DNA from 3 places in the Martinezella sp. CNPSo 3959 genome. Region 2 is predicted to be linked to each of the others. Evidence: predicted binding sites of a transcription regulator. Region 2 holds the regulator's gene; each other region holds the start of a gene.
What was found. The regulator LexA, encoded in region 2, represses DNA repair genes until DNA is damaged. The targets are predictions, from matches to a motif close to TGTTCNNNNTGTGTTCNG.
Positions count from the first base shown of each region.

Region 1: the regulator LexA is predicted to act here: its motif matches at 1,827-1,844, upstream of AC13RE_RS12855 (ATP-dependent helicase).
Region 3: the regulator LexA is predicted to act here: its motif matches at 2,672-2,689, upstream of AC13RE_RS03805 (ATP-dependent helicase).

Region 1 covers NZ_JBXSOV010000004.1:88,774-95,898, forward strand. The annotation lists gene AC13RE_RS12855 (ATP-dependent helicase) at 1-1,751, opposite strand, end outside; gene AC13RE_RS12860 (SMP-30/gluconolactonase/LRE family protein) at 2,027-2,902, shown strand; gene secD (protein translocase subunit SecD) at 2,951-5,506, opposite strand; gene AC13RE_RS12870 (hypothetical protein) at 5,600-6,019, opposite strand; gene AC13RE_RS12875 (ArnT family glycosyltransferase) at 6,158-7,125, opposite strand, start outside.
Region 2 covers NZ_JBXSOV010000001.1:167,617-174,741, forward strand. The annotation lists gene gltA (citrate synthase) at 1-1,238, opposite strand, end outside; gene AC13RE_RS00915 (ComEC/Rec2 family competence protein) at 1,530-3,998, shown strand; gene lexA (transcriptional repressor LexA) at 3,979-4,701, opposite strand; gene AC13RE_RS00925 (VOC family protein) at 5,120-6,007, shown strand; gene kdsA (3-deoxy-8-phosphooctulonate synthase) at 6,004-6,843, shown strand; gene eno (phosphopyruvate hydratase) at 6,992-7,125, shown strand, end outside.
Region 3 covers NZ_JBXSOV010000001.1:743,149-750,273, reverse strand. The annotation lists gene AC13RE_RS03805 (ATP-dependent helicase) at 154-2,619, opposite strand; gene AC13RE_RS03800 (flagellin N-terminal helical domain-containing protein) at 3,157-4,131, shown strand; gene AC13RE_RS03795 (YiaD family glycine zipper/OmpA-like lipoprotein) at 4,379-5,047, shown strand; gene AC13RE_RS03790 (DUF2000 family protein) at 5,104-5,511, opposite strand; gene AC13RE_RS03785 (AraC family transcriptional regulator) at 5,526-6,413, shown strand; gene AC13RE_RS03780 (amino acid ABC transporter ATP-binding protein) at 6,430-7,125, opposite strand, start outside.

The DNA of each region.
Region 1 (7,125 bases), on a different contig from region 2:
ACGGCATTCAGGATGAAGACCTTCGTCCATTCCTGCCCCTTGGCGGAATGAATGGTCGAGAGGATCAGATAGTCCTCGTCGAGTAGCGGCACACCCGCCTGGTCGCTGGTGGCGTCGGGCGGATCGAGCGTCAGCTCGGTGAGGAAGCGCTCACGCGAGCCGTAGCCAGCGGCAATCTGTTCGAGCTGGACGAGATCCGCCTGGCGGGTCGATGCATCCTCATGTACGCGTTCCAGATGTGGCTCGTACCATTGGCGAACGAGGCCGATTTCCGCCGGCCAGCCGGCCTTCCCGCTTTTGACCTCCCGCATCGTCTCGACAAAGGCGGTCCAATCGTCTCCCGTGCGCGGTGGCGGCGGGAGTTCGGTGAGCGCCGTGATCGGGCTTGCCTCTTCGCCGATCTGGTCGAGTACGCGCTGTGCTGTCGAAGGGCCAACGCCGGGCAGGAGCTGCATCAGGCGGAACCCCGCCACACGGTCGCGCGGGTTCTGGGCGAAGCGCAGCGCCGCAAGCATGTCCTTGACATGAGCACTGTCGAGGAATTTCAATCCACCGAACTTGACGAAGGGAATGTTGCGCCGGGTGAGTTCCACTTCGAGTGGGCCGCTGTGGCTCGAGGTGCGGAAGAGCACGGCCTGCTGCTTGAGCCTTGCGCCACCCTCGCGATTTTCCAGTATTTGATCGGCGATGTAGCGCGCCTGATCGGCCTCATCACGCACGGTCACCAGCCGCGGCCGCTCTACGCTTTGCCGCTCGGTCCGCAGGTTCTTGGTAAAGCGCTCGGAGGCAAGATCGATCACGGCATTGGCGGCGGCCAGGATCGGCTGTGTCGAGCGATAGTTGCGGTCGAGGGTAACGATATCGGCCGAGGGCGTGAAGGCCTTCGGGAAATCGAGAATGTTGCGCACGGTTGCGGCGCGGAAGGAATAGATCGACTGCGCATCGTCGCCGACGACGGTCAATCCGCGCCCATCCGGCTTCAAAGCCAGCAGGATCGAGGACTGCAGCCGGTTCGTATCCTGATATTCGTCGACAAGCACGTGGTCAAAGCGGCTGCCGATATCCTCGGCGATCAGCGGCTCCTGCAGCATATGTGCCCAGTAGAGCAGCAGGTCGTCGTAATCGAGCACGTTCTGCACCTGCTTTGCCTCGACATAGGCAGCGAAAAGATCGCGCAGCTGCTTTTCCCACATGGCGCACCAGGGGAAGAAGTCGCGCAGCACGCCGTCGAGGGGCGCTTCCGCATTGACGGAACGGGAGTAGATGGCAAGGCATGTCGCCTTTGTCGGGAAGCGATTCTCTGTCTTCGAGAAGCCGAGGTCGTGGCGCGCCAGATTCATGAGGTCGGCGCTGTCTTCCCGGTCGTGGATCGTGAAGACGGGATCGATGCCGATCTGTTCTGCATAATCCCGGAGCAGGCGCGCACCGATACCATGGAACGTGCCGGTCCAGGCAAGTGCATCGGCGGTGATGCCGGAATTCGCACCCAGCACCTCGCGGCAGATGCGCTCGACACGGCGGCCCATTTCGGCTGCGGCGCGGCGCGAAAAGGTCATCAGCAGAATACGACGGGGGTCTGCGCCTTTGACGATCAGATGCGCGACGCGATGGGCAAGCGTGTTTGTCTTGCCGGAGCCGGCTCCCGCTATGACGAGCAGCGGCCCGGCAATATGACCGTCGCCCGCAGTCGTGCCGTGTTCCACCGCCAGCCGTTGCTCCGGGTTCAGCTTTTCCAGATAGGCGGCGGTCATCAACTCTCCTGACTATCTCCGGCGGCCGGCACGGAGCGCGATATGCGGCGAATCGCAAACGCGAAAATATAGGAACGTTCTATGGATGTTCCGAATCGCTAAAGCCTGTCAAGATGAGCAGGGCCTGCACGCGGATGTGACCTCTGGCGCAAGAATCTTATCGGGATTTGCATTCGCCCGGCTCGAAAAGGATCTTCGTCATGCTTATGTATCATTTCGGCGCAGCATTTTGAGTTTTTGGGGCTTCGTAATGCGTAGAATGAAGGTTTCAAAACATGAACGAAACGATTGCCACCGGGCTGCGTCTGCCTAGCGGCCTCGTGGCCTTGTCGGACGGCCGCCTCGCGGTCGTAGAAATGGATGCCAGCCGCCGCTGTCTGAAACTTTTCGACGCAAGCGGCGTACCGCAGGAACTTTGCCGGGTCGGCGGCTGGCCGATGGGGATTGCGGCGGATGGTGACGGATGTTTCTGGGTCGCCAATGGCCCGGAGAATTCCCTTGTCAGATTATCGGCGCAAGGCCGCGTCCTGCAGGTCATTGAAGGCAGCGCCGATGGTCCGTTTCTCCATCCGAATGCACTCGCTTTCGGACCTGACGGCCTGCTTTACATGACTGATTCCGGCATCCCTCTTGCCAATCTTCTCGAAGGCGGCCACATCCATCCCGATTTCTTCAAGGCGGCTTATAATGGCTGTGTCTATCAGATCGATCCGGCCGAGGGCCGGGTCATCCGGGTCCTGGCAGCCGGCTTGCTCTTTGCGAGCGGCATTGCCTTCGATGCCGACGGATTGCTCTATTATAGCGAAACGCTGACCGGAAAAATCTATCGGCAGGTCGTGGGCGGCAGGCAGGAAATGTTTGTCCAGTCGATGACATCGCCTGCCGTCAATGCGCTGCGCGGACCGGCAGGCCTCGCTTTTGATCGCAATGGCATGCTGTATTGTGCCATGTACGGCCTGGGTGAAATTTCTATGGTGGACGCCGAGGGAAAAATGGCCGGCCATATCCGCACCGACGGCACAAGGCCAGCCAATATCGCCTTCACCGTGGACGGCAAGCATTTGCTCGTCAGCGAGCAGGAAAACGGTGTTGTGGAAAAGATTACGGCCCCGCGTCCGGGCTTGCCTTTGCATATGCCGCCGATTTCGTAAGCGGCTGGTAGACATGCCCGGAAGCCGGGCATGTCCTCTTTTCATATATTAAGCAGCAGGAATCTGCTTGTTGTCCTTACCGGGCTTGCCGTCTGCCGATGCCGTGTCATTGGCGACCGGCTTGGCATGACGGCGACGCCAGTCGCCGAGGAACAGCAGGATCGGCGCCGCGATGAAGACCGATGAGGCGCCGGCGACGAGGATGCCGAACACCATCGGGATCGCGAAGCTGGAGACGGCGCTGCCGCCCCAGATCGCCATCGGCACCAACGCCAGGAAGGCGGTGGCGTTGGTATAGAGGCTTCGCGCCAGGGTCTCGTTGATCGACTTGTCAATGATGTCGCGCAGCGGCATCGACTTGTAGAGCCGCATGTTTTCACGCATGCGGTCATAGACCACGACCTTGTCGTTCACCGAATATCCCACAAGCGTCAGGATCGCGGCGATGGCCGTCAGGTTGAAATCGAGGCCGGTGATCGCGAAGAAGCCGATCGCCTTGGTCACATCGAGCACCAGCGTGACGATGGCGCCGACCGCGAACGGCCATTCGAACCGCACCCAGATATAGACGAGCATCGCCAGGCTGGCGATTACGACTGACAGGATACCGGCCCAGGCAAGCTCGCCCGAGACCTTAGGGCCGATGACATCGGTGCCTTCGATGGTCGCGCCGGGGTCGATCTTGACGATTTCCGCCTTGAGCTTGGTCACTGCCGCCGTCTGCGCCTCTTCGCCGCCGTCCTGGCGCTGGGCGCGGACAAGAAGGCTATTGTTGTCGCCGAAGGACTGCAGTGCGATTTCGCCGAGGCCGAGCGTGTTCAAGCCCTCGCGGAACGTAGACAGATCGGCTGCGTCCTTGGTCTTGACCGACATCTGGATGCCGCCGCGGAAATCGACGCCGTAGTTGAGGCCCGGATGGATGAACAGAACCACCGAGGCGATCGACAGGATCGCCGAGACGGTGACGCCGAAGAAGCGGGCCTTCATGAACTGGATGTGCTTGTCATAAGGGCTGAAGGGGATCAGCGGCCTGATGTTGATCACCTTCAGCTTGCGGCGACGGGTGATGGCGATCATCACGACGCGCACGAAGGCGACGGAGGTGAACATCGAGATGATGAGGCCGAGACCCATGGTCACGGCAAAGCCGCGAACCGGGCCGGAGCCGAAGTAGAACAGGATGGCGGCGGCGATGAGCGCCGTCATGTTGCCGTCGATGATCGTCGAATATGCCTTCTTGAAGCCATTATCGATGGCGGCGAAGGCGCCGCGGCCCTTGCGGGTTTCTTCGCGGATGCGCTCGTTGATGAGAACGTTGGCATCAACCGCAAGGCCGATGCCAAGGACGATACCGGCGATGCCCGGCAGCGTCAGCGTGGCGCCGACAAGCGTCAGAGCCGAGAAAGTCAGGACCGTGTGGATGAGCAGCGCGACATTGGCGAGAATGCCCCAGGCGCCATAGAGCACGAAGATGAAGGCGGCAACCAAGACGAAGCCGACGAGGCCGCTATAGATGCCCTTCTGGATCGCGTCGCTACCGAGATCGGCGCCGACGGTGCGTTCTTCGATGACGGTGAGCTTGGCGGGCAGAGCGCCGGCGCGCAGCAGGGCTGCAAGCGTGGTGGCGCTGTCGGCGGTGAAATTGCCGGAGATCTGGCCCGAACCGCCGGTGATCGGCTCGCGGATATTCGGTGCGCTCAGCACCTTGTTGTCGAGAACGATTGCAAAGGGCCTGCCGACATTTTCGCGGGTGATTTCGGCAAAGCGGTTGGCGCCGGCGCTGTCGAAGCGGAAGGTGACGAGCGGCTCATGCGTGTTCGGATCGAAGCTGACGCGGGCGTCCGTCAGGCGGTCACCCGACAGTTCGATGCGGTCGAGAACCGGATAGCTGTTGCCCTGCTCGTCCTTCATGATGGTGACGCCGGGGCCGGGATTGTTCGGATCGACATTGCCGGCGAGCAGGTGGAAGGACATCTTCGCGGTCGAGCCGAGAAGCTCGCGCAGATGCGACGGATCCTGTGCACCCGGAAGCTGGACGAGAACGCGGTTCGGGCCGACGCGCTGAATGGTCGGCTCGGCGACGCCCACCTGGTCGACGCGCTTGCGGATGACTTCAAGGCTCTGCTGAACGGCTGAATCCACATTGGCGGAAATGCCGGCTTGCGAGAAGGACATCGCGATCGTCGCGCCATTCGGCGTGATGTTGAGATCGGATTGACCGGCTGAGAGGCCGGATGTGATCGTGTTGGCAAGCGTGCGCAGTTGCGTCACTGCATCGCTGCTCTGCGAGGGATCAGTGAGCGTCACGACGATCTGATCGCCGTTGCGGACGATCGAGCGGGTCTGGATGTTCTTGTCGCGCAGCACGCGACGTGCGTCCTGCTGCAGCGACTGCAGTCGGCCGTTCGTCAGGTCCTTCTCATCGACTTCGAGAACGAGATAGGAACCGCCACGAAGGTCGAGACCGAGCGAAACCTGGCTATGCGGCAGCCAGGACGGAATCTTGTTGAGAACCGACGGCGGCAGCGCGTTCGGCAGGGCGATCAGAAAGCCAATGACGATGACCACTGTATAAAGTGCCACGAGCCATGGTGAGGTACGCATGGGTATTATCCTTGAAAATAGGCCTATGCCGACGGCTTCGCCGCAGGCGGACTTGAGGTCTTGTCGGAAATGCGGCGCATACGCGCCAAACGCTCAGGCGAGCGCGGCTGGAGGTGCGCGAGCGAGATAGGCGCGAAACGCCAGGGATTCGAGCCTTGCGGCATCGTTCGGGCGGTTCGCCTGCCACAAGGTTGCCGGATATCCGAGGGTAGGGAGGGCAGCAAGCGTTGCAGGCCCGATGTCATGCCATGCGGCCTTCGGTGTCACCAGCCGGTCGGCAACGACAATGCCGCGCACCGGATCGCGCAGGGAAAGGTAGAGGGGCTGACTGTCCTTGCCCGACGAGAGGGCTTCGGCATCGGCGCGCGTGGCAAGATTGATGCCGCCGCCGAGCGCCAGTCCGATATAGGCGAAAAACGCGACGAACAGCGAGGCGATCACGCGCGCTCCGGCGCGATGCGTCCTGTCGTCTCTATCTTCGCTGTCGGCGGCGCCGAATTCGAGCGGGCTCAACGGTCCAAAATGCCTTCATTCCTTTGCCGGAGCGAACTCCGGCGGTTCGGTCATGATAACAGGACGCCTAGCGTCTTCCTAGTAGCGGCCTGTCATGATGCAGTTGCACGAGCCGGTCAACAGTTCCGGCTCGATTTCTTAATTTTCCGTTTCAGCCGTGGCTGACGGTTTGGGCGCCAGGCAGGATGCCGGCACGCGATAGGCGTAGAGCGTCTTGCCCTTCATTTCGCCATAGGGCGGCGACCAGCTCTTCAGGAGCTCGGCCTGGCCTTCCGGGCACTCGATCGGATCGTTGTCGACGAACAATACCGGACCGGTCACACTGGCCGGCAGGGAAAAATCCTGCTCATAATAATTGTGGGGGAAGCCGCCGAAAGGGCGGGCATAGATACGGAACGGCTTGCCCTTGAGCGTATAATAGAGATCGGCAAGGATATCGCGATCCTGCGCGGCAATTTCAGTCATCTTCGCCTGCGTGGCGATATCGGCGATTTCTTGACTGATGACGCTGCGGCCGACATAGCGCTTCATGACGAGATTGCCGTTCGGCAGCTTGATGTCATAGGCGAAGACCGTCAGTACCGGGATCACGACGGCGACGACGGCGCCTATGATCAGCGAGGTGCTCAGCCCCTTTTTCGTCAGCCGATAGAGCAGCCAGACGGCAAGAATGGTGCCTGCGGCATAGGCTGAAACGGCCCAGTTGGCATAGGCCTTGGCGAGAAGGGCCTGCAGCGTAATCAGCGCTGCGACAGGCACAGAGAGCCAGAACAGCAGTTTCTCTCGGTCGTCGCTCTGTCCACGGATCAGGCGCCACGTTGCCCACAAGAGCGCAAAGAAGACGACCGGGCCGACTACGCCGAACTGCGCGCCGAAGAAGCTGAGCCCGTTGAGCATGTGCTTCAGCAGAGTGTTGGCGCCGCCGCTCTTGCTCCATTGGGCGATGTTTTCGGTGTGCTTTATGGTCGCCGCATCATGCGTAAGGTTCCACCAGAGATTGGGGGAAACGACGATGGCGCCGACGATGGCGGCAATCACCATATCCCGCCAGGCGATCCGCGCCGAACGCATCGTCAGCATGGCAATGCCGACGCCCGGCAGAAGGA
Region 2 (7,125 bases):
TGGCGCGGACGGCCGATGCGCTGATGCGGATCCTCGATCATTTCGTTCCACTGGGCGATCCAGCCGACGGTGCGGGCAAGAGCGAAGAGAACGGTGAACATGGTCGTGGGGAAGCCGAGAGCCTTCAGCGTGATGCCGGAGTAGAAGTCGACGTTCGGATAGAGCTTCTTCTCGATGAAATACTCGTCCGTCAAAGCGATGCGCTCCAGCTCGATCGCGATGTCGAGCAGCGGATCGTCCTTGATGCCGAGTTCGCCGAGAACCTCATGCGCCGTCTTCTGCATGATCTTGGCGCGCGGGTCGTAGTTCTTGTAGACGCGGTGGCCGAAGCCCATCAGGCGGAACGGATCGTTCTTGTCCTTGGCGCGGGCGATGAATTCCGGAATGCGGTCGACCGTGCCGATTTCGTTCAGCATGTTCAGGGCCGCTTCGTTGGCACCGCCGTGAGCCGGTCCCCAGAGGCAGGCGATGCCTGCTGCGATACAGGCAAACGGATTGGCACCGGAAGAGCCTGCCAGGCGAACCGTCGAAGTCGAAGCGTTCTGCTCGTGATCTGCATGCAGGATGAAGATGCGGTCCATGGCGCGGGCAAGCACCGGGTTGACGACATATTCTTCGCAGGGAACGGCAAAGCACATGCGCAGGAAGTTGGACGCATAGTCGAGATCGTTCTTCGGATAAACGAAGGGCTGGCCGATATGGTACTTATAGGCCATGGCGGCGAGCGTCGGCATCTTGGCGATCATGCGCAGGCTTGCAACCATGCGCTGGTGCGGATCGGTGATGTCGGTCGAGTCGTGATAGAAGGCAGAGAGCGCGCCGACACAGCCGCACATGACGGCCATCGGATGCGCGTCACGGCGGAAGCCTGTGAAGAAGCGCGACATCTGCTCATGCACCATCGTGTGGTGGGTCACGCGATAGTCGAAGTCCTTCTTCTGCGCTGCCGTCGGCAGTTCGCCGTAGAGAAGGAGGTAGCAGACTTCCAGGAAATCGCCGTGTTCGGCCAGCTGATCGATCGGATAACCGCGGTGCAGCAGAACGCCTTCGTCGCCATCGATATAGGTGATGCTCGACTCGCACGATGCGGTGGAGGTGAAACCAGGATCGTAAGTGAAAGTAGAGGTGTTCTTATAAAGGGCACCAATATCAATGACACTCGGGCCGATGGTTCCGGTCTTGACCGGCAGGTCCACCGTCTTTTCACCCCAAGTTAGTTTCGCGCTTTGTTCCGTCATGCTGATCCTCCAAGATTTGGCGGGATTGACGCCATAAAAAGCGCCAAAAGGTTAAGCGACTACCGACTAGCTATATGATCCAGAGCCTAATGCCAAGTTATCCTAACGCTGAATTGTGCAATGCAGTATCAACTTTTGGGCACTGCAGAAGCGCCCTTTCGTATGCTACGCCGGGAAACCGGCCCAATTGAGCTTTGTTCCCGCCGATTTCAGTTGAATTCACTGTGTGGTGACGGCACAAATCGCGCAGAAGCTGTAATTTGGCGCGGGGGCAGTCAGCGAGTGCCTAATTTGGAGGCATCCGACCAGCAGGAAGAGAGCAGGGACGTCACCGCGTCTCCGCAACCTCGCGCCTTTTCCACCGCGATTACCCCTAGCGCCAAAGCGCGACAATGGGAACGAACACAGGATCAGGCGCCGCTGACGTCGCGTTTGCTGCGTGTTCCGAAGCGCCTTGGAACCGCTGTCCTCGGCTTGATTGCGGAGGAGGCGGCCCATGGCCGTGCTGTTCTTTTCGCACCGATCTATATGGGTTTGGGTGCGATTATCTGGTTCGAGGCGCAAATCGATCCGCCTCCGCAGGCGTTTCTCGCAGGCCTCGTTCTGTTTGCTTTGGGTTTTTTGCTAAAGCGCGATGCGGGCAGGCTGCTTCATCACACACTTTTCGCCGGTATGCTCATCTGCCTGGGCATGGCGCTGGCCCAGTGGGAAAGTTGGCGGGTTTCCACCGTCATGCTCGACTCGGCCGTGACGACGACCGTGACCGGGCAGATCGAGCGACGGGAATCCTATGACAATGGGCGCTGGCGCTATGTCGTCCGCGTCGAGGCGACGGAAAAACCCTCTATCCGCCGCGCACCCCAGCGGGTTACGGTCTTCGTGCGCAAGCAGGCGGAGTCGTTCGATCTGGGGGATCGGATCCGGGGCAGGGCGCGCCTGACACCTCCGGCCGGACCGGCATTGACGGGTCTTAACGATTTCGCTTTCAGCTCTTATTTCAACGGCATCGGCGCGAATGGCTTTGCCTACGGAACGCCGGAATTATTGTCGCCATCCGGTGACGATGCTGCCGGCTCGTTACTGGATGCGGCCGATATCTGGCTCGCTGGCCTGCGCAACAGCATCGGCGACCGCATCAGGCAAACCTTGCCTGGAGACACCGGCGCCTTTGCAGCAGCACTTGTCACCGATGAGCGACGTGCGATCTCGAAGGATACGACCGAAGCCCTGAGAATTGCCGGCCTGACCCACATCATTGCAATTTCCGGCCTCAACATGGCGCTGTCGGCCGGCATCTTCTATGTCGGTCTGCGCTATTTGTTCAGCCTGTTTCCCGGTGTCGTCCAGGCCTGGCCGACGAAGAAGTTCGCAGCCTTCGGCGCGCTTCTAACGGTAACGGCCTATTACCTCATTTCCGGATTCGGCGTCTCCGCCGAGCGCGCCTTCATCATGATGGCGATCATGCTGGTGGCCGTGCTTTTCGACAGGCCATCCATCAGCTTGCGCAATGTGGCGCTCTCAGCCATCGTCATCCTGGTCTTGTCACCGTCTCAGGTACTCGGTCCGAGTTTCCAGATGTCTTACGCCGCAACGCTGGCGCTGGTATCAGGCTATTCGCTCTGGAAACGACGGCGGCATCGCGAAAACATCCTGCCGCGCATCCGTCTGTTAAGTCCGCTACTGTTCGTCACACGCTTCTTTGGAGGCGTGATGTCGACCTCGTTCATCGGCGGTGCGTCGACGGCCATCTTCTCGATCGAGCACTTTCACCGGTTGGCGACATATGGACTTGCTGCCAACCTTGCGGCCATGCCCGTCGTCTCTTTCATCGTCATGCCCTTCGGTATGATGGCGATGCTGCTGATGCCTTTCGGAATCGATGGACCGTTCTGGAAAGTCACCGGAGAGGGACTGGAGCTTGTGATCGCTATTGCAAAAACGGTGGCTGGGTGGGGAGGTGATATCACTTTCGGCCGCCAGCCCAGCTGGCTGATGCCGACTTTCATCGCCGGCTTCCTGATCATGAGCATGTTGCGGACCCGGCTTCGCCATCTGGGCCTGTTGCTGCTGCTGTCATCTGTCGGTGTGGCCGCGTTCGGCTCTGGTGTGCCGAAGCCGGATCTGATGATCTCGGAAGATGGTATTCTGGTTGCCTTGCGCCAGGATGATATCCTCGCCACCAATCGCGAGAGACCGCAGGCCTTCATCTTCGAGCAATGGCAAAAAGCACTGGTCGCAGCCGAACATCAACCGCCGACCATGCTTCCGACCGATAGCCGGCTTCCGCAGATCAGCAAGACGGATCGGCACAAGCGACTAAGTAACGAGGAGGAGAAGGCGGTCCGCACCGCAATGGAAGAAGCTTTGGACCGCACCATGCAAGGCAGCTTTGCCTGTCAGAAGGGAGCATGGTGTGTCGCCATGCTCGAAAACGGCGCGATATTGGTCACCATCGAGAACGCGGCCTATCTGCCCGCGGCTTGCGACACCGGGAGCATTGTCGTGACGCCAATCCGGCTGCGGCTGGATCATTGCCGTTCCGGAGCAACGCTCATAACCGGTGCGACATTGCGCAAAACCGGCTCCATTGAAATGGTGCTTACCTCAGACACACCCATTATATCCGCCGCATTCAATAACCCGCAGCGCCCATGGACCAGGCATCGAACCTATGATTGGCGCACCGGCAAATTCGACGCGCCAATTGCAAAGGCGCCGCCAGTCCCGGACAATTCACCGGTCAGTGATAGCGACGAATAAGGCCGACGAGCTTGCCCTGAACCTTGACGCGATCTGGCCCGAAGATGCGGGTTTCATAGGCTGGGTTCGCGGCTTCCAGCGCGATGGAGGCACCCTTGCGACGGAAGCGCTTCAAGGTAGCTTCTTCATCGTCGACGAGTGCAACGACGATATCGCCGGGATTGGCCGTGGTCGAATTGCGGATAATGACCGTATCGCCGTCGAAAATTCCGGCGTCGATCATCGAATCCCCTCGAACTTCAAGCGCATAATGTTCGCCGGAGCCGAGCATGTCGGCGGGAACGGTAATGTCGTGCGTATTGTTCTGGATGGCCGAGATCGGAACGCCGGCTGCGATGCGACCCATCACCGGTACGGACGCCGAGCCGTTGTGATCGTCATTTGCCACCTTCGACGGAGCGGGCGGGGCAACGGGCTGCGGCTTGCCGAGGCTGCCCTCGATGACGCTCGGCGAAAAGCCGCGACGCGGCTGAAGGCTGGGATTATAAGCATCCGGGAGCTTGATGACTTCGAGAGCCCTGGCCCTGTTCGGCAGCCGGCGGATAAAGCCGCGCTCCTCCAGCGCCGTGATCAGACGATGGATACCGGATTTGGATGCCAAATCCAATGCATCCTTCATCTCGTCGAAGGACGGCGGAACACCGGATTCCTTCATGCGTTCGTGAATGAAGAGAAGCAGTTCCTGCTGCTTGCGCGTCAACATCGTCTTGGAACCCCAGAATCAAGAAAAGCCGTGAAACAAATCCAGAACGGACACTATATGTTCCATATGTGTTCCGCAAGTGCTTAAATTTCGGTAAAGCCTTGTAGTGTCAGTTAAATAATTACGACTTACGAATGGGTCGGCTTAGGATGTTGAGACGTTATATAGGCCGCAACCATTTGAAAAATATAGAAAATATCGCCATTTCCGTTCTCGGGCTTTGCTGCTCGGTCGGCGTATTCAAGAAGCGGATCCATATTGGACGTCATTGGCCACACGCGTTGACGGTAAGAATCAGCAATCACGTTTGTGAGATTGCTTTCGGTCCTGTCCCTGTGCGTTGAGTGTTCCATGCTCCTATCTTGAATTACGCGGGGGAAGGGCGCAAATCTGCTGCCAAAGGCAGATAGGAGGAACCATGATTTCGTCACCGCACCCGCTGGATCATCTCGTGCTGCCGACCGTCAATATCGCTCTGGCGCGCGAACGCCTCGGCAAGCTCGGTTTCACGGTGGCTCCGGATGCGCGTCATCCCTTTGGCACGCAGAACGCCTGCGTCTTCTTTGCCGATAAAACCTATCTCGAACCCCTGAGCGTGGCATCTCCGGAGCAGTGCGAGAAGAGCATTTTGGACGGCAATGTTTTCGTCGCGCGCGATCAGGCTTATCGTTTCCGGGTGGGGGAAGATGGTTTTTCGGCCGTGGTGTTCGGCACGGATGATGCGGTGGCGGATGACGAGCGCTTCAACGCGGCGGCGATTTCCGCTGGGCGAATGCTGGATTTTTCCCGTCCGATGAAGATGCCGGACGGAACGGAAACCACGGCCGGCTTTCGTCTCGCCTTTGCCGCTGATCTGCGCGCGCCAGACTTTCTCGCCTTCTGCTGTCAGCGCATCAATCCGCTGCCGGCTGACCGCAGCGTGCTTGAGCGTCACGAGAACGGCGTGACCGGCATTGCGCGGGTAGCGCTTTGCGCGCCGCAACCGGCCGTCTATCGCCGCTTCTTCGAAGACGTTGTCGGCAGCCCGCAAATAACGGAGCATTCCTTCGGCTTGACCATCAAGGCGGCCAACGCCGATCTGGAGATTTTGACGCCGGAAGGCATGGAGGCGTTCTATGATCTGCCTGTTCGCACGACTGATCCGGGGCTCAGGGCGCGGGCAATCCTTTTCAAAACACGCGATCTTTCCGTGACATCGTCGCATTTCACTGCTAACGGCGTCACCTATACGCGTAAGAACAATCGTCTATTGGCGAGGTTGGCGCCCGGTCAGGGCGCATTGTTCGCCTTTGAGGAGACAAAATGAGCACAAATTCCGAAGTCACCGTCGGCGAGGGTGCCTCCAAGGTCCTTTTTTCCAATACTGCAAAGCTGTCGCTGATCGCCGGCCCCTGTCAGATGGAAAGCCGCGATCATGCCTTTATGATTGCCGGCGTGCTGAAGGAACTCTGCGGCAAGCTCGGCATCGGCCTTATCTACAAGTCCTCCTTCGACAAGGCGAACCGCACATCGCTGTCGGGCAAGCGCGGCATCGGCCTGGAGAAGGCCTTGGAAATTTTTGCCGACCTCAAGAAGGAATATGGCTTTCCCGTCCTGACCGACATCCACACGGAAGAGCAGTGCGCCATCGTTGCCAAGACGGTCGATATCCTGCAGATCCCGGCCTTCCTGTCGCGCCAGACAGACCTTCTGGTTGCCGCTGCCAAGACTGGCCGCGTGGTCAACGTCAAGAAAGGCCAGTTCCTGGCGCCATGGGATATGAAGAACGTGCTTGCCAAGCTGAACGAAAGCGGCAATCCGAATATTCTTCTTTGCGAGCGCGGCGCCTCCTTTGGCTATAATACGCTGGTCTCGGATATGCGCTCGCTGCCGATCATGGCGGCGATGGGCGCGCCCGTCATCTTCGACGCGACCCATTCCGTGCAGCAGCCAGGCGGGCAGGGCGGTTCGACCGGCGGCGATCGCCGGTTCGTCGAGACGCTGGCACGCGCCGCGGTCGCTGTCGGCGTCGCCGGTGTTTTTGTCGAGACACATGAGGACCCGGACAATGCACCGTCCGATGGCCCGAACATGGTCTATCTGAAGGATATGCCGCGGCTTCTGGAAAAGCTGCTGGCCTTCGACGCTATCGCCAAGGCCTGAAACGTAGCCGGCATTCAACAGGCTGACATGAACTTGCGTTACGGGCCTGTAGGAGTGCCAAATCGCGGCGCGGATCGCCATTGAAATTTCCGCGCCTTCGATTAAGACGATTTAAATCGATTTATAAACCAGCGAGCAGGGAGCTATCATGACCGCAATCACCGACATTATCGCCCGCGAGATTCTCGACAGCCGTGGCAATCCGACCGTTGAAGTCGATGTCTACCTCGAAGACGGCAGCTTGGGCCGCGCGGCGGTTCCGTCGGGTGCGTCGACCGGCGC
Region 3 (7,125 bases), 580 kb from region 2:
AATTTGATGGGAAGCCTGTGCGTGGATCCTCGGGTCAAGCCCGAGGATGACGGAGCGCGGGGGAGGCAAGAGGCCGCATAATCAGCCTCTTATCTTAGCGGTTGCACCGATAGGCAGCCTCTGGTCCCAAACTAGATGGCCGACCTTTTACCGCTAAACCCGCTCCACAAACCCATCCAACACCCTTTTCTGCCCCGCGCGGTCGAATTCGATGGTCAGCTTGTTGCCCTCGATTTCCGAGACGTTGCCGTTGCCGAACTTGATGTGGAAGACGCGGTCGCCGATGGCGAATTTGGAGGGTTCGGCGGAGGTGGATTTGGCCACCAGCTCGCCGTCGATGGTGCGCACCTTGGGGCCGCTCTCGCCATAGCCGATGCGCTCGACGGCGTGGCCGGAGCGGCTGCCCCAGTTGTCGCGGGTTGCATCGTTGCGGTTGGCCTGGGCGCGTTTCCAGCCGGGCGTGGAATAGGTGTTGGCGAAGGGATCTGCCTTGTCGAAGCGTGACTGGCCGTAGCCGCCGCGGCCATATCCGCCATAGGATTGTTCGACTTCGGCGACCTGAACATGCATTTCCGGCAGTTCGTCGAGGAAGCGGGAGGGGATCGTGGATTGCCAGAGACCGTGGATGCGGCGGTTGGAAACGAACCAGATGTGGCAGCGGCGCTTGGCGCGGGTGATGCCGACATAGGCGAGGCGGCGCTCTTCCTCCAGCCCGGCGCGACCGCTTTCGTCGAGCGAGCGCTGGTGTGGAAACAGGCCTTCTTCCCAGCCGGGCAGGAACACGGTGTCGAATTCCAGACCCTTGGCGGAGTGCAGCGTCATGATGGAGACGGCGTCGAGATTCTCGTTCTGCTCGGCATCCATGACGAGGGCGACGTGTTCGAGGAAGCCGCGCATGGACTCGAAGCTGTCCATGGAGCGGATGAGTTCTTTCAGGTTTTCCAGGCGCCCCGGCGCTTCCGCCGATTTGTCGTTCTTCCACATGTCCGTATAGCCGGACTCTTCGAGGATCTGCTCGGCAAGATCGGTATGCGGCGTGTTTTCGAGCAGCCCCTGCCAGCGGCGGAAGGATTGGACGACGTCGAACAGCGCCTTGCGCGCCTTCGGCTTCATCTCGTCCGTCTCGATGATGTCGGCCGCTGCCGCCAGCATCGGGATATCGCGCACACGGGCATAATCATGCAGGGCGCGAACCGTGGTATCACCGAGGCCGCGCTTCGGTGTGTTGATGATGCGCTCGAAGGCGAGATCGTCGGCCGGCTGGCAGACGAGACGGAAATAGGCCATGGCATCGCGGATTTCGAGGCGCTCGTAGAAACGCGGGCCGCCGACGACGCGATAGTTCAGGCCGAGCGTGACGAAGCGGTCTTCGAACTCGCGCATCTGGAACGAGGCGCGCACGAGGATGGCGATGTCGTTGAGATTGTGCTTGTTGCGCTGCAGCTGCTCGATCTCTTCGCCGATCGCGCGCGCTTCCTCCTCGGAATCCCAGGAGGCATGCACCTGCACCTTTATATCGTCCGGATCGGAGCGGTCGGTGAACAGCGTCTTGCCGAGCCGGCCCTCATTATGGGCGATCAGATGCGCGGCAGCGCCGAGAATATGTTCGGTGGAGCGATAGTTGCGCTCGAGCTTGATGACCTTGGCGCCCGGAAAATCCTTCTCGAAGCGCAGGATGTTGTCGACCTCAGCACCGCGCCAGCCATAGATCGACTGGTCGTCGTCGCCGACGCAGCAGACATTCTGCTGCTCGCCCTTCTGCCGCTGCGCCAGCAGGCGAAGCCACATATATTGCGCCGTGTTGGTGTCCTGATATTCGTCGACCAGGATGTAGCGGAAGCGCTGGTGATAATCCTTGAGGATATCTGGATTCTGCCGGAACATATTGATCGGATGCAGCAGGAGATCGCCGAAGTCGCAGGCGTTCAGCGTTTTCAGGCGGTTCTGGTAGGCGGCATAGAGTTCGCGGCCCTTGCCGTTGGCGAAGGCGCGCGCGTCGCCTTCCGGAATATCAGCGGGGCTGAGGCCCTTGTTCTTCCAGGTATCGATCATGCCGGCAAACTGCTTGGCCGGCCAGCGCTTGTCGTCGAGCCCTTCCGCCTGGATCAGTTGCTTGATCAGGCGAATGACATCGTCCGTGTCGAGAATGGTGAAGCTGGAGGTGAGGCCCACCAGCTCGGCATGACGGCGCAAAAGCTTGACACCGATCGAGTGGAAGGTGCCGAGCCAGGGCATGCCTTCGACCGCGCCGCCGACGAGCAGCGCGATGCGTTCCTTCATCTCACGGGCCGCCTTGTTGGTGAAGGTGACCGCGAGGATCTGGCTGGGGAAGGCGCGGTTGGTGGAGAGGATATGAGCGATGCGCGTCGTCAGCACGCGCGTCTTGCCGGTGCCTGCGCCGGCAAGCACCAGAACAGGCCCGTCGAGCGTTTCCACGGCTTCCGTCTGCTCGGCATTAAGGCCGGAAAGATAATCCGGCCGGCGGCCGCTGTCGCGTGCCGCCATGGCGCGTGCCGCGATGCCGCCGCCAATGCTGCCGGCAGCCGGCGCGGAACGGCGCGGTGCTGTGTGCTCCGGCTCCTCGTCAAAGAAGGGAATGTCGTCATGTCCAATGGTCATGCGGCCCAATGTAATGATTCTACCCCGAAAGGCAAAAGAAACGGGCCGAAATTAGAACAAAAAGTGCACATTCGCAGCTCTTGATGCGCGTTTTGCATCACGGAGCGGACATGCCGACGAGCCTGTAAAACGTGTCGTTGTCTCACCGAAGATTACAACTTTGTTTGTACCTAAATTGTGGTTTAGCAGTCGATTCACGGGAAGCAGCGGCCGCGTGAACGATGCTCGCCAATCGTCGCGCCGCGGAATAGCGCGAGCACGTCGGGGCTAAGCCAGTTATCATTCCCGCGCATAATTATGGTGAATTATGCGTTGTTCTTAGCGCATTCTTAAGCATGTTTGCTAATCATGAGGATATGTAACCGCCGGAGCGCAGGTGTTGTTTTTGCCTGGCTCCTGTTTGCCGATGCGATCGGCCCGCGCGCATGAGCGCCCGCGGCAAGGTTCCGATGTCTTCTTGTATGTGTTGCGTATTGTTGCGTTCGGAGTTCATGTGCCGTGAGTATTTTTTCGACCTTCATCAGGGTCAGTCCCTCTATGAATACAGCGCTGGAAGTGCTGAGGGACACCCAGGCCAAACTGGGTAATGCCGAACGACAGATGTCGTCGGGCCTGCGGGTTCAAACGGCGAGAGACAATGCTACGTACTGGAAAATCTCGACTTTGACGCATACTGACGTCGGTGCAATTTCGTCGGTTCAGGATGCGCTCGGTCTCGCCGCCTCGACCGTCAGCACGGCTTCCACGGGTGTCGGCAGCGCGATCGACGTCGTCACCGAGATCAGGACAAAGCTTGTTAGCGCCTATGAGACCAGCGTCGACAAGACGAAACTCAATGATGAGATTGCGCAGCTGAAAGAGCAACTGCGCAGCATCGGAGAGTCTGCGACCTTCAATGGCGTCAACTGGACCGTGCTGCGGGATGGCGCCGATCCTACCGATCCGCATGAAGTGCCGGGTTCGCTGATCCGCGGCAGCAACGGGATGGTTTCGATCGGCATGTTGAGCTATGCAGGCGTGAGTTCGACGAGCGGCCCGATCACATCGGCCGATGCGCGCTATCTGATCGATGATCAGTCGAGCGGCTCCGGCGGATATGGCGTGCTGACGTCGACGTCTTTCGCGACCGAGGCCGGGGCTGCAAGGAACTATGTGCTCGTCAGCACTCAGAACGGCAATACGAGCGGCCAGGTGGAGATCTCGCTCGATGCGAATACGACCAAAGGGGCCATCGCCGACATGGTCAACACAGTGACGGGAATGTTGAATCAGCTCAAGACGATCGGGTCCGCCTTCGGCTCCCTCGAATCGCGCATCAATCTCCAGACCGAGTTCGCCAAGAATCTGAGCGATTCCTTGACCAGCGGTGTCGGGAAGCTTGTCGATGCCGATATGGAGCAGCAATCGAGCAAGGTTCTGGCGCTGCAGGCTCAGCAGCAGCTCGGGCTGCAATCGCTCTCGATCGCCAATGCCAGCTACAATACGGCTTTGCAGCTTTTCCAGAATCTCTGAGAGCCAACCAAAATCATAAGAGGCAGAGTTATGCGTATCCTCGTTGCCTCGGTGGCTTTCGCCGTTTTTTCGCTTGGCTGGAGTGTTCGCGGTGCTGTCAGAGGCAGCGTCTGATGTCTATTATTGAAAGATTGTTGCGGAAATTGCTTCCATCCCAAAGATATAAGGGCGTCATAGATTTCTCTTCACGATATTGCCGCAATGCTTCATATCTGCTGCGGCCATCGAACCGGAGAGCGATGATTCCATGATAAAGAGAATTGCCATTCTTGCCCTAGCGGCAGCCTTTTTGAACGCATGCACGACCACCGATCCCTATACAGGTGAGCAGAAAGTTTCCAATACGGCAGGCGGTGCAGCGATCGGTGCCGGTGTCGGCGCTGTCGCAGGCCTTCTGATCGGCCATTCGCCGGCCTCGCGCCGCAATGCCGCGCTGATCGGCGCAGGCGTCGGTGCGCTCGCAGGTGCGGGCATCGGCAACTACATGGACCAGCAGGAATCCGAACTGCGTGCGCAGCTGCAGGGCACCGGCGTTTCGGTTACCCGCGTCGGCGACCGCATCATCCTCAACATGCCGTCGGCGATTACCTTCGATATCGACCAGGACGCGATCAAGCCGGAATTCTTCCCGACGCTGAATTCCGTCGCGATCGTTCTGCGCAAGTTCAACCGCACGCTGATCGACGTCAACGGCCATACAGATTCGACTGGCAGTCTGCAGCATAACCAGGATCTGTCCGAACGCCGCGCCGGATCGGTTGCGTCCTACCTCGGTAGCCAGGGTATCGACCAGCGCCGCATGTCGGCCATCGGTTTCGGTCCATCGCAGCCGGTTGCAACGAACGCAACCGAGGCCGGTCGCGCGCAGAACCGCCGCGTCGAGATCCAGATCGCACCGATCACGCAGAACGGCTAAGCCTTTCTGGACAAAAACGGCCGGGTCTCAGCATCCGGCCGTTTTTTTGCGTCCGATCACGCGTGCATGCTGGCGCCTTTGGTGATCTTGTCGACGATTTTCTTGTCTGCACGCAGCGCGATGCCGACCACCTTGGCGTCCTCAGGCGCGAATTCGGAAAAGACGGCGCGGTTGGCCGCATCATGGCCGGTTGAAAACATTTCCTCGATGAAGATTGAAGACGTGACGCCACGCTCCAGCGAGCGGCGGTGGATGGCGGTAATGCTCTCCTTATCGGCCGAGAGCACGATGATGGGCTGGATCGACAAAGCATTGTAGACGTTGCCGGTGCGATCGCGATAGGCTTCGCCGATGATATCAGGATGCTGCCCGGCTATGCCTGTCGACAGGAACGCCGTTACATTCAGCTTTTGCCAGGATTGAAGGTCGCTTCGCAGAACGATCGCGATTTTGGTATCGAACATCGATGGTCACTTTCATGCAGTCTGGAAATGGGACATTGCGGGAGGATGTAACCGGACAGATCTTCGAGGGTCTTGAACGTTTGTGCGTGACGCCGGAGGCCAACCGCATCCTGTCCGCGCCGGCCTATCCGGGTATCGAGCGCATCCAGGCGCAGTTTCGCGGCGATGCCTTCGAGCTGCATCGGCACGATACCTATGCGCTTGGCGTCACCATGCGCGGCGTGCAGACATTCCGCTATCGCGGCGAACAGCGCTATAGCCTGCCGGGACGGGTGATCATTCTTCATCCGGACGAACTGCATGACGGCGGGGCCGCGACCGATGACGGGCTCGTGTACCGAATGCTGTATCTGGAGCCATCGGTGCTGTTTCAATGCCTCGAAGCGGCGCGTGTCGGCCTGCCTTTCGTCGATGACCCCGTGGTGGAAGACAATCGTCTCGCCGGCTTGCTGCTGGCGGCGCTTGGTGAGCTCGATCGCGAGCTGGATGAGCTCTTCGTTGACGATTTCGTCTCGCGGCTGACCGACGGGCTTGTCCAGCACGCCCGTTTGCCGCAACGGCCTTTAGGTAGCATTGCCTGGGGGCAGGTGAAGGCTGCGCGGGACTACCTCGAAGCGCATGTCACGCGGGGTGTGCGCTCGCAGGAGCTTGAGCGCATCACCGGCCTCGATCGCTTTGCGCTGGCGCGACATTTCCGCGCCGCGTTTGCAACAAGCCCGCATCGGTTCCTGCTGATGCGGCGGCTGCAGCAGGCAAAGGCGATGATCGGCGCGGGAGAGCCGATCGCGGAGGTGGCCGCCGCAACCGGGTTTGCCGATCAGAGCCATCTCACCCGGCATTTCAAGAAGGCGTTCGGCATTGCTCCAGGTGCCTGGAACACTATGGTTCAAAGAACCGCTTAGCCGAGCTTGCCAACCTTCAATGCAGGCCGAGGAACTGCTTGAGTTCAGGTGTTTGCGGATTGGCAAAGACTTCGCCCGGCGGTCCGATTTCGTGCACGCGCCCCTGGTGCATGAAGACCACGCGCGAGCAGACGTCCCTGGCGAATTTCATCTCATGCGTCACCATCAGCAGCGTCATGCCTTCGCCGGCCAGTTCGCGCACGACAGCAAGGACTTCCGCCACCAGCTCCGGGTCCAGCGCGGAGGTGATTTCATCGCAGAGAAGCGCGATCGGCTGCATGGCAAGTGCTCTTGCGATGGCGACGCGCTGCTGCTGGCCGCCTGAGAGTTCATCCGGATAGGCGTCGAACTTGTGCCCAAGGCCGACGCGGTCGAGCATGCGCCGCGCCATCGCCTCGGCTTCGGCCTTGGCAGTCTTCTTGACGACCATCTGCGAGAGCATGACGTTGCGTCCCGCACTCAGATGCGGAAAGAGATTGAACTGCTGAAAGATCATGCCGACCTTCAGCCGGAGCGCCTTCAGATGCAGGTCGTCAGGCAAAAGCTGTGCACCGGCCACGGAAATCGAGCCGTCATTGATCGTCTCCAGCCCGTTGATGCAGCGCAGCAGTGTCGATTTTCCGGAGCCGCTCTTGCCAATGATAGCGATGACCTCGCCCGGCTCGACATCGAGGTTGATGCCCTTCAGGACTTCATTGGTGCCGAAGCTCTT